3 regions of the Bacillus mesophilum genome follow, and region 3 is predicted to be linked to each of the others. Evidence: a T-box and tRNA genes for the amino acid it is inferred to sense, from the RefSeq annotation. Region 3 holds a T-box; the other regions hold tRNA genes.
What was found. The T-box of region 3 lies ahead of argS (arginine--tRNA ligase). A T-box ahead of a tRNA ligase gene usually reads a tRNA of that ligase, here a tRNA-Arg.
Positions count from the first base shown of each region.

Region 1 (3,284 bases), on a different contig from region 3:
CAGATAAATTACGGGAAATTGCAGAACTGCGTGTAGCTTATCAGGATGTAACACTAAAAGAGCTTGGGGAAATGGTGTCTGGCGGAAATATCAGCAAATCAGGCATTAATCACCGACTTCGTAAAATTGATGAAATTGCAGAAAAGCTAAAAGCGGGTGATATTACAATCCCCCAGTAGCGAGCAATAGGAGGATTGATTTTTTTATGGTGGAAAAACAGGTTGAGGTAAAATTAAAAACAGGTTTACAGGCACGGCCAGCGGCATTATTCGTTCAAGAAGCAAATCGTTTTTCAGCTGATATTTTTCTGGAGCGAGATGGAAAAAAGGTAAACGCGAAAAGTATAATGGGCTTGATGAGCCTGGCTGTCAGCACGGGTGCCACAATTACATTAATGGCTAGCGGCAGTGATGAACAAGAAGCGCTAGAGCAATTGGCTAAATACATTCAGCAAGAACAATAGAAAGAAAGGGCACATTCTTAGGAGTGTGTCCTTTTTCGTGGGAGATTTTGCGAACTAGAAGCTGAGGAGTAGATTTTGTCCAGCTGCTAATTTTTTGAATCTAATTTCATGAACAAAAAAGTGAGGCACATGTTAGTGCCTCACTCTGAACCATTATTTTGCTTCGTTTGGATTGCGGGAAATGATTTTGTCAATTAAGCCGTACTCTAATGCTCTTTCAGCTGTCATAAAGTTATCGCGGTCTGTATCCTTTGCAATCACTTCAAGCGGCTGTCCAGTGCGCTCTGCAAGAATCGTATTTAATTTTTCGCGAAGGAAAAGAATACGTTTTGCAGCAATTTCAATTTCAGTTGCCTGACCTTGAGCACCTCCAAGTGGCTGGTGAATCATCACTTCACTATTTGGAAGTGCGAAGCGTTTTCCTTTTTCACCGGCAGCAAGAAGGAAGGCACCCATTGAAGCAGCCATACCTGTGCAGATCGTAGAAACGCTTGGCTTGATGTATTGCATAGTATCGTAAATCGCCATGCCAGCCGTGATGCTTCCGCCTGGAGAGTTGATGTATAATGTAATATCTTTTTCAGGATTTTCAGCCTCTAAGAATAGCAATTGAGCTACAATGGAGTTGGCAACATTATCATCGATTGCACTGCCAAGCATAATAATACGGTCTTTTAAAAGGCGGGAGTAAATATCATAAGCACGTTCCCCGCGGTTTGTTTGTTCGATAACTGTAGGGATTAAATTCATTCTAATTCCTCCTTTAAAATTAAGGGATAGTGCAGACTTAATTCTGTAAGACATACACCATTTTTATGTAGTTTCATCATACACTAATGGTCAATAAAGGTCAAAAGAATCGCACCTTTAGGAAAGCGAAATCGTTCGACAGATTTTGATTGACCTATTTCTAAATACTTTTTGTGAACATTCCACTTTATATTTTACCCAACCTGTATATTTTTAACACCTTGTGGGAAAATAAAAAATTGCTTGCCTGTTTTCAGAGGAGTAAAGAAGAAAATAGAACGATCCTTCTAAACAAGAAAAGGCCATTGCTTTATTCAGCAATGGCCTTTTCATACACCCTCGGAGGGAATCGAACCCCCATCTCAAGAACCGGAATCTTACGTGCTATCCGTTGCACCACGAGGGCAGATTATCAAGTACTGTAAACACTCAAATTCCTTAAGCGTTACGAATACTAATTATAGGATAATATGAACAACATTGCAACATTCTTTTAGCATGTCTATGAGTTTGCTGAAATTGCTTCGAGAGAGAGGGGCAGAAATCAAAAATGCCGGTCCATCATTCAATGATGGATCGGCATGCTGGACAGGTGATAACTTCATTCTTTCTGAACTGAATCTTCTTGAAATCGTTCTTGGTGAAAGTCGTAAAGACATTGTACTTGTGTCCGCATAAGCATGTGTGCTGGTCCTTGACGACGTGTCTAATTTCTTTGTCCTTGCTGAGTACTGTTGGAAAAATCATTGTTCACCCTTCTTAAAGCAGTATTAGGCAAATTAAAAAGGAATGATCGACTTATATGCAACCCGGCTGCCATGGCATGTGTACAAGCACATACTTTAGGCCCGTGGCTTTGCGTCTTTTACTTTCGTAAAATTTGCCCAATGGAATAATACCATAAAATGAAAGATAAATCATTGTAAAATTTTGATTTGTAACAAAATAGAAATATAGAGTTTTTTTGGAAACGGTTTCTCTGGGTCTTTTTCTCTGTCAGTAATTATCCATACAATTATAGGGCTTCTTCCTGTAAAATAGGAATGAAGGGGGAAGCAGAATGGATTTAAAAGCAGGTTTATGGCAGCAGCAAACCTTGAAGTTAGCGATGACCCAGGAGTTAAAGCAGTCTATTGAGCTATTGCAATTTAATTCCCAGGAGCTCACTGCTTTTTTGGAAGAGAAGGCTCTGGAAAATCCCCTGATGGAGCTAAACTCAAATTTTGTGAAAACAATGGATCCCCGTGCACAGCGAATTAAAAAATCAAAGCTTAAACAAAATCAAGATAAAGAGAAATGGATTGAACAGCTTGCTGTAAATGTTCAGCAATTGGATGATTATCTGATTCAGCAGCTTCCAGCCAATCTGACAGAACTGGAAAAAAAAATCATTCTTCATTTTATATACAGTCTTGATGAAAACGGTTACTTATATAATATTAATTTGCCGCAGGTTGCCGAGCTTTATGATGCTGATGGAGAAACTGTGCGAGAGCAGCTCGATCTCTTGCAGCACTTAGAACCGGCAGGGATTGGTGCACGCAGTTTGCAGGAATGTTTATTATTGCAGCTGGAGCGTCTGGTGCCAGTCAACGAAATGGCTGAAGAAATTATCCGTCAGCACTTTCAATTGTTTGCAGATAAAAAATGGAAACAGTTAGCGAGGGAAATCAAAGCAGATGTAAAAGAGATTCAAGCAGTCTATGATCTCGTGCAGACGTTAAATCCTAAACCGGGAGCAAGCTTTGCTTCCGAAAAGCCAGCATATATCATACCTGATGTCATCGTGTATACAGAACAAAACGGCCTTCACATCCAGCTATATGATGAAAATGTACCTAGTATTTCCTATAATGAAGGATATGCAAAGAAACTTCATAGTGCAGGTGATCAGCAGGTGGGTCGTTACCTGCAGAACCGGCAGCAGGATTACCAATGGATCAAACGCTCAATCGAACAAAGGAAAGAAACGATCTTAAAAGTTACAAGAAAGATCGCAGAGCGCCAGCCTCAATTCTTTCTAAAAGGATCAGCTTTTTTAAAGCCTATGACGATGAAGGAAATTGCGGAT
Region 1 covers NZ_WBOT01000003.1:450,399-453,682, forward strand. The annotation lists gene whiA (DNA-binding protein WhiA) at 1-179, shown strand, start outside; gene F7732_RS11805 (HPr family phosphocarrier protein) at 206-463, shown strand; gene clpP (ATP-dependent Clp endopeptidase proteolytic subunit ClpP) at 617-1,213, opposite strand; tRNA gene F7732_RS11815 (tRNA-Arg) at 1,548-1,619, opposite strand; gene F7732_RS22645 (hypothetical protein) at 1,694-1,891, shown strand; cyclic di-GMP riboswitch class I at 2,014-2,108, opposite strand; gene rpoN (RNA polymerase factor sigma-54) at 2,274-3,284, shown strand, end outside.
Region 1: it has a tRNA-Arg gene. The T-box ahead of argS (arginine--tRNA ligase) is inferred to sense a tRNA for this amino acid. The anticodon was not compared.

Region 2 (3,284 bases), on a different contig from region 3:
CATCGCGCCTAGCATCATTTCCATAATTAATTGTGCATAATATCTAATTTGGATTTGGTTATAGTCTTACATCATGCATAATGGAAATGCGGCCTTAAAACAAAGAAAATACAGCCATATTAAAGGCTGCATTTTTATCTTATTAAATCTACATTTGCTGCTTAGGATGGATGATCTATCTTTAGCTGTGTTCATGAACATAGCTTATCTAAATAGATTAAATTAAAAGCTATTAACGCAAAATTCTCTTTTCCTTCGCCTCTTTAATCCAAAGCGGAAATTCATTCAATAGTTGGTCATATAATTCTTCATCAGATACATGTTCCAGGTTACTCAAATGAAAGAAATTCGCATTATCAACAACTCTTCCCTCCATCGTATCCAATTTCTTCAATACATCAAAATTAGCATCTCCAATTCCGATGAACTGCCAGAAAATAGGCTGAACAGATGATTCAACGATAAACTTCTTAATACCGGGCTTACAGCCTCCATCGTTTATAAATACTAGGAACACAGGATCATCACCTGGTTCTTCATTTATATATTTTTGGATTACATCTTCCATGACTTTTGGTTCGTCGTTTCTGCCGAACTTATGGATGGAGTCATTTGCTAAAATCTGCTGATTTACATAATCTGCAATTTCTTCTTCTGTTACAGCTGGTAATCTGGTGAACTCGTTGTCATAAACCCACACATCTAATGCCCCATCGTCATCAAACTGACTGGCAACAGCTAAAACGCGTTCGACAGCTTCCTGAACAACTCCTTCACGGTATAATCTCCGCATAGAGCCAGAAATATCTAAAACAAGACCAACTCTTGCCACAACACCTTTAAGATTCTTTTTCTCTAAAACGATTCCAGCTGCTTTCTTTTTTAATGAAATGGTGCTCAAAATAAATCCCTCCATTTTTCTTATTAGACTTTCAAGAAGCTGCAGAATAGTAATTAGGATCTGTAGCTAGTTTAGATTCCTTGCGAATGCAGTTTAGTCTCTGTAAGCTCTTAGAAGCTTGTCTCAATGGTGAATTTTCTTCATTATAACGTAAAAACGCGCTTGTGTTGATATTATAACTTCCAGATTTAGAAAGATTAAGAATGTTTTAGGATAATAATTATTAGGAAGTAATTTTACTTAAGGGCAGGATAATTGTGTGAATGAAAATACATAGGAAGATAATGGAAAGTAGATTAATATTGTTGCATTATTTATTAAAGTAGTGCAGCTATATTGTTCAAGATTCCCTAATACTGAATGTTTAGAAGAGATGGGGTATGTTGTATAGCCATAATTGAGCGTCTTTTTGAACAGACGCCAATGCCGAAAATAATTCAGAAAAGAGAACGTTTGTTTCGAAAATAAAACAGCCGTCAAACCCAATAACACCAAGGGTTTACGGCTGTTTCTTTTGAGCGTCCCAGATAGGAATCGAACCTACGACCTACAGCTTAGGAGGCTGTCGCTCTATCCTGCTGAGCTACTGGGACATGGTATGTAACATGAGCGTCGATTATTTATTATAAAATGGCAAAGTGGTCCTGGTCAAACGAAATACTCACTCACACAGAATTATAAAAGGGCTGAGTTCATAGAGAGAAACTCAGCCCCAAATTATTAATTTAATCGTTTGTTCCGATAAAATTTAAGCATTGCCGAAAGGCGAGCTTTTAACATGTGTAGTTTTGCGGTCTTAAGCTCAATCAGAGGCTGTGTCAGGGCGGTTGCAAGCCCGCTTGACAGCAATAAAGTCAGCAGCAGTGAGATACTCGCGAGCATGAGAAATTGCTCAGGCTCGTTAAAGTAATTCTGCAGGTCGCTTTCTCTAAAGAGCCTAACGATAAAGCCATGCAATAAATACACATACAAGGTGTTTTTGCCAAGTCTAGTAAAGAAATATTGTCCTTTTGGCACACATGCAAGAAAACTAAAAACCATGAGAAAGCTTAATAGATAGAATCCAAGTCTGGTTAGAACTGCAGTAAACGAAGCTGCACCCATTTCTGCATATGGTTTGCTTCCGAGAAGCCATTGATAGTTAATGTCTGGATACAGGTAAAAAAGTGCTGTTGCAATCGCAAAAATACCTATTGCAGAAGCTCTTGCTGACGGTCTCATTATAAGAGCTAAATGCTCCTTCTTAAGAAAGTAGCCTGCTAAAAATAATGGGAAAAATACAAAGGTCCTTGATAAGCTTAAATAGTTGGAAACCCAATCCACATACCCAATTGCCAATCCGATGAACAAAGCGGCTGTAATGGCATAGGCGGGTTTAAACTTAGAAAACAATAAGAGCATGATATTCCAGCAGAATAAGGAAATAAGAAACCACAGGGACCAATGTGGATTAAATGGATCCATATCAATGGAAGGCCTGTTGTACAGATAATAATAAAACAGCGAATAGATGCCTTGAAAAAGCAAATAAGGCAGAATTAATTTCTTGGCAATTTTTTGTATATAGCCTTTTTCATAATATCCTTTTGCAAAAAAGCCTGAAACGAGAATAAAAGCAGGCATGTGAAAGGAATAAATCACTTTATATACTGTAAAGATTGTTTCATTATCTTCAATAAAAGAGCGGAGCAGATGTCCAAATACAACGAAGAAAATTAAAATAAACTTCGCGTTATCAAAGTAGAAATTTCTTTTTTCCATAAATCCTCCTCTATTAAAGACCCCCTAAAAACCAATATTCATTTACCCAAATTAACACGAATCAAACAGACAGAGTAGAGGTAAATCTAAGTTGTGATACTAGATTTATCCAATAAATAGGTGTATATACCCATTTTGTTAATTGTTTGTAAAGTAATAATATTGTTTTTGTTAAAACTATTCTTCAAAAGGTATATCTTATGGATTATAATGAATTTATATAATAGTAAAAATGTTATATAAATATAGTTCTATTGGCATAGCAGTTCGGAGACGATCAGGAGGGGAATGTGGTGAAAGGACTAAAAGGTTCTAGAAAGAAAGTAAAGAAGAAAATGGAAAAAAAACGAGATAGAAAAATTACGGAGCATATGCAAAAAGTAATGAGCTCCAATTGGTGGAAAAAGTTAAAGCTGGGTCAGAAATATGGAATGGTTTTATTCATAACAATAGGGCTTTTTACTGCTTCAACCATCATTACGTTTATTTTATTAACCTTAGCAGGCTCTAAAATGAATACAGTTGAAGAAGCCGGTGAAAGAGCAGTCAATATTTCTGAAGTTACAACAGCATTTCATCGCAAAGGAAGTACCATTGGGAATTATATTATTGATAGCAACCC
Region 2 covers NZ_WBOT01000001.1:215,016-218,299, forward strand. The annotation lists gene F7732_RS01130 (vWA domain-containing protein) at 233-901, opposite strand; tRNA gene F7732_RS01135 (tRNA-Arg) at 1,421-1,494, opposite strand; gene F7732_RS01140 (acyltransferase family protein) at 1,622-2,662, opposite strand; gene F7732_RS01145 (methyl-accepting chemotaxis protein) at 2,998-3,284, shown strand, end outside.
Region 2: it has a tRNA-Arg gene. The T-box ahead of argS (arginine--tRNA ligase) is inferred to sense a tRNA for this amino acid. The anticodon was not compared.

Region 3 (3,284 bases):
CCGGTCATTTTTAAGATCATGAAAAAGAATGGCACCAACTCCAACCGCTTTAGCAATTTCCTTTTTGTTCTCCAGATTAGGATTTTTGTTATCTATGTTTATTTCAGCCAGTTTAATCGCCTCAAGAACGACCTCTTCAAGAAGAATGACTTTTCCTTTTCTTGTCGACATTTTTTGCCCGTCTTTTAAATATAAACCAAATGGGATATGAAAAAGATCATCTGCCCAGTGACAGCCCAGCTTTTTTATGACTTGTTTAACTTGCTTAAAGTGAACTGACTGTTCCTGGCCAACAATATATAAAGCATGATCAAATTGATATTGAGTTTTGCGATACAAGGCTGCTGTAATATCTCTTGTTGCATACAATGTGGCACCGTCCGATTTTTTTATTAAGCAGGGAGGGAGCCCGTCGTCTAAATAAACAACCTCGGCACCTTCCGAGTCCGATAGTAATCCCTTGTCTCTTAGCGCTGAAACGGCGTTCCCCATTTTATCGTTATAAAAGGCTTCCCCCTGATAAGAATCAAAGGAGATATTTAATAGTTTGTAAATGCGCTGAAACTCAGTCAGTGATTCATCTCTAAACCATTTCCAGAGTTTTTCTGCTTCTTGATCTCCATCTTCTAATTTCTTAAAAGAACGTCTTGCTTCTGCCGTAAGTTCTGTATCGTTATTTTCTTCTTCATGAAAGCGGACATATAATTTAAAAAGCTCTTGAATGGGCTGCTTTTCAATTGCTGAAGGGCTTCCCCATTTTTGGTAAGCAGTAATGAGTTTTCCAAACTGTGTTCCCCAATCCCCGATATAGTTGATTCGTACAGTTTGATATCCGCATGCTTCTGCAAGGTTGGCCAGAGCATTGCCGATGACTGTTGAACGTAAATGTCCCATTGAAAATGGCTTGGCAATATTGGGAGAAGAGTAATCCAGTAAGGCGGTTTTGTTTTTCCCGGATTGATTGGTGCCGAATAATCTGTTTTGTTTAAGAACCTCTTCTAAAATCTGTGCAGATGCTGCTTCTTTGGAAAAGAAGACATTCAGATATGGCCCAACTGCATTAGCCTGATGGATTAGGGAGCCTTGAAGCTCCAAAGCGGCTTTTTGTGCAATTTCAGCGGGGTTTTTTCGCAATGCTTTAGCTAGTTGAAAACATGGAAAAGCTAAGTCTCCATGCAGCGGGTTTTTGGGCGTTTCAATAAGTGCTTCAATTTGATCCAGTGACATATGATCATGAAAATGAAGGTTTAAAGCAGAACTGAATATTTTCTTGAAATCAATCATACGAGCTGCCTCCTTAAGATTAAATGTTCTTTTAAAAAACAAAAAAACCCGTCTCTAAAAATAGAGACGAGTTTGAAATACCCGCGGTACCACTCTGATTGTCCAATAGGACCCCTTGAATATACATGTCTTAACGGTCATCACCGCCAGAGCCTACTGATTTTTCAGCACTGGACTCAGAAGTGCGTTTCGAATAAAGGCTACCAACAGGCTCACACCATCCCTGTCTCGCTTTGGTAAACACAGTATCTTACTCTCTTCGTCATTGATTTTAATATTAATACCGTATTATACGTGATTGTAAAATTTAGTCAACATAATTTTTCCCAGATGAGAACATGTAATTTTTCTGATGAAATCTCATTCCAAAGACAAGTCCCATTGCCATCATATTCCCCATAATCGAACTTCCGCCATAACTGATAAAAGGAAGCGGAATCCCCGTAATCGGCAGCACTTGGATGGTCATGCCGATATTCTGGAAGACATGAAAGGTGATCATGCCAATAATGCCAACACAAATATACGTATTAAAAGGATCTGCAGCTTCTAAGGCTGTCTTCGTTAAATGATAGATCAGCAAAAAGAATAATCCAATGACGATACTGGCGCCAATAAAACCATATTCTTCCCCAATGACACTAAAAATAAAATCGGTATGAACATCGGGGATATACACTTGCCGATCATAAAAGCCTTTTCCGGATAGAAGACCAGAGCCGATTGCATGCAAGGAATTATATAACTGCAAGCCATCTCCCTGACGGTGGCCAACGGGATCTAACCAGGCATAAATGCGATACATCTGATACGTATCAACGTATTTCTCAAGGTATTGCGGCGCCCGGATCACAAGATATAATATACCGGCAACAGCTGCGCTTCCAAGAGTGATAATCGGAAGAATCAGCTTCCACGTAATTCCGGAAACGAGAATAATCCCAGTCATGATCGCCAAAATAACAAGCGCTGTCCCTAAATCCTCGACCACAATTAATGCAAATGGAATAAAGGTCAAACCGCCGATTTTTAAAAGGAGCAATAAATCCGTTTGAAACGTTTTGGACACATACTTTTTATGATGACCAACGGTTACTTTAGCTAACGCAATAATTAAAAAGATCTTAAAGAACTCAGAAGGCTGGACAGAACCCAAGAACTTTATTTGGTACCATAGTGTTGCTCCTTTTCTCTCCTCAGCAAGCCATTCTGGAGCAACGAACAATCCAGCCTGCAGAATGAACCCAAACCCAAACAAATACCAGGCAAGCTTCTTTACCTGTTCTGTATCAAAGTACATCACAATGGCTAAGATGACGGTCCCGGCCACATAATTTTTAACTTGGGCGAGAGCGAAATTGACATTATATTGAGAAGTTGATTGCCCGCTGTATATAGCAACACAACTAATGATAAAAAATAAAAACAGCAGCAAGCTTAAATTCCAATCAAAACGTTCTGCAATCCTGTTTTGCCGATTCATTAATAACACCCAGTTCCCTTTTTATCATCTCTATATCTCTATGATATCTCAATGCCAGCAGTCTAAATTAAACATTATTTTCCTTTAGACTAACAAAGCAGAGATAGTCATTCAATACAATCTTTGCAGCAGTGAAAATAATAATCTATCAGTATAGACGAAAATGGAATTAGGATAGTTTCCTTTTTAAATAGAAATGACAAAATGGTTTAAACCAGGTATAGGGAGAAGGGGGAATTCCCGAAAGAGAGGGCGGGTGAGGATTTGGGGAAATAGAACGGCAAAGTAATTCCCGAAAGAGAGGGCGAAGGTCAGTTTGGGGAAATAGAACGGCAGAGTAATTCCCGAAAGAGAAGGCGAGTGTCAGTTTGGGGAAATAGAACGGCAGAGTAATTCCCGAAAGAGAAGGCGAGTGTCAGTTTGGGGAAATAGAACGGCAAAGTAATTCCCGAAAGAGAGGGCGGGTGAGGATTTGGGGAAATAGAACGGCAGAGTAATTCCCGAAAGAGAGGGCGAG
Region 3 covers NZ_WBOT01000007.1:42,911-46,194, reverse strand. The annotation lists gene argS (arginine--tRNA ligase) at 1-1,281, opposite strand, end outside; T-box leader at 1,344-1,559, opposite strand; gene F7732_RS18240 (FtsW/RodA/SpoVE family cell cycle protein) at 1,592-2,767, opposite strand.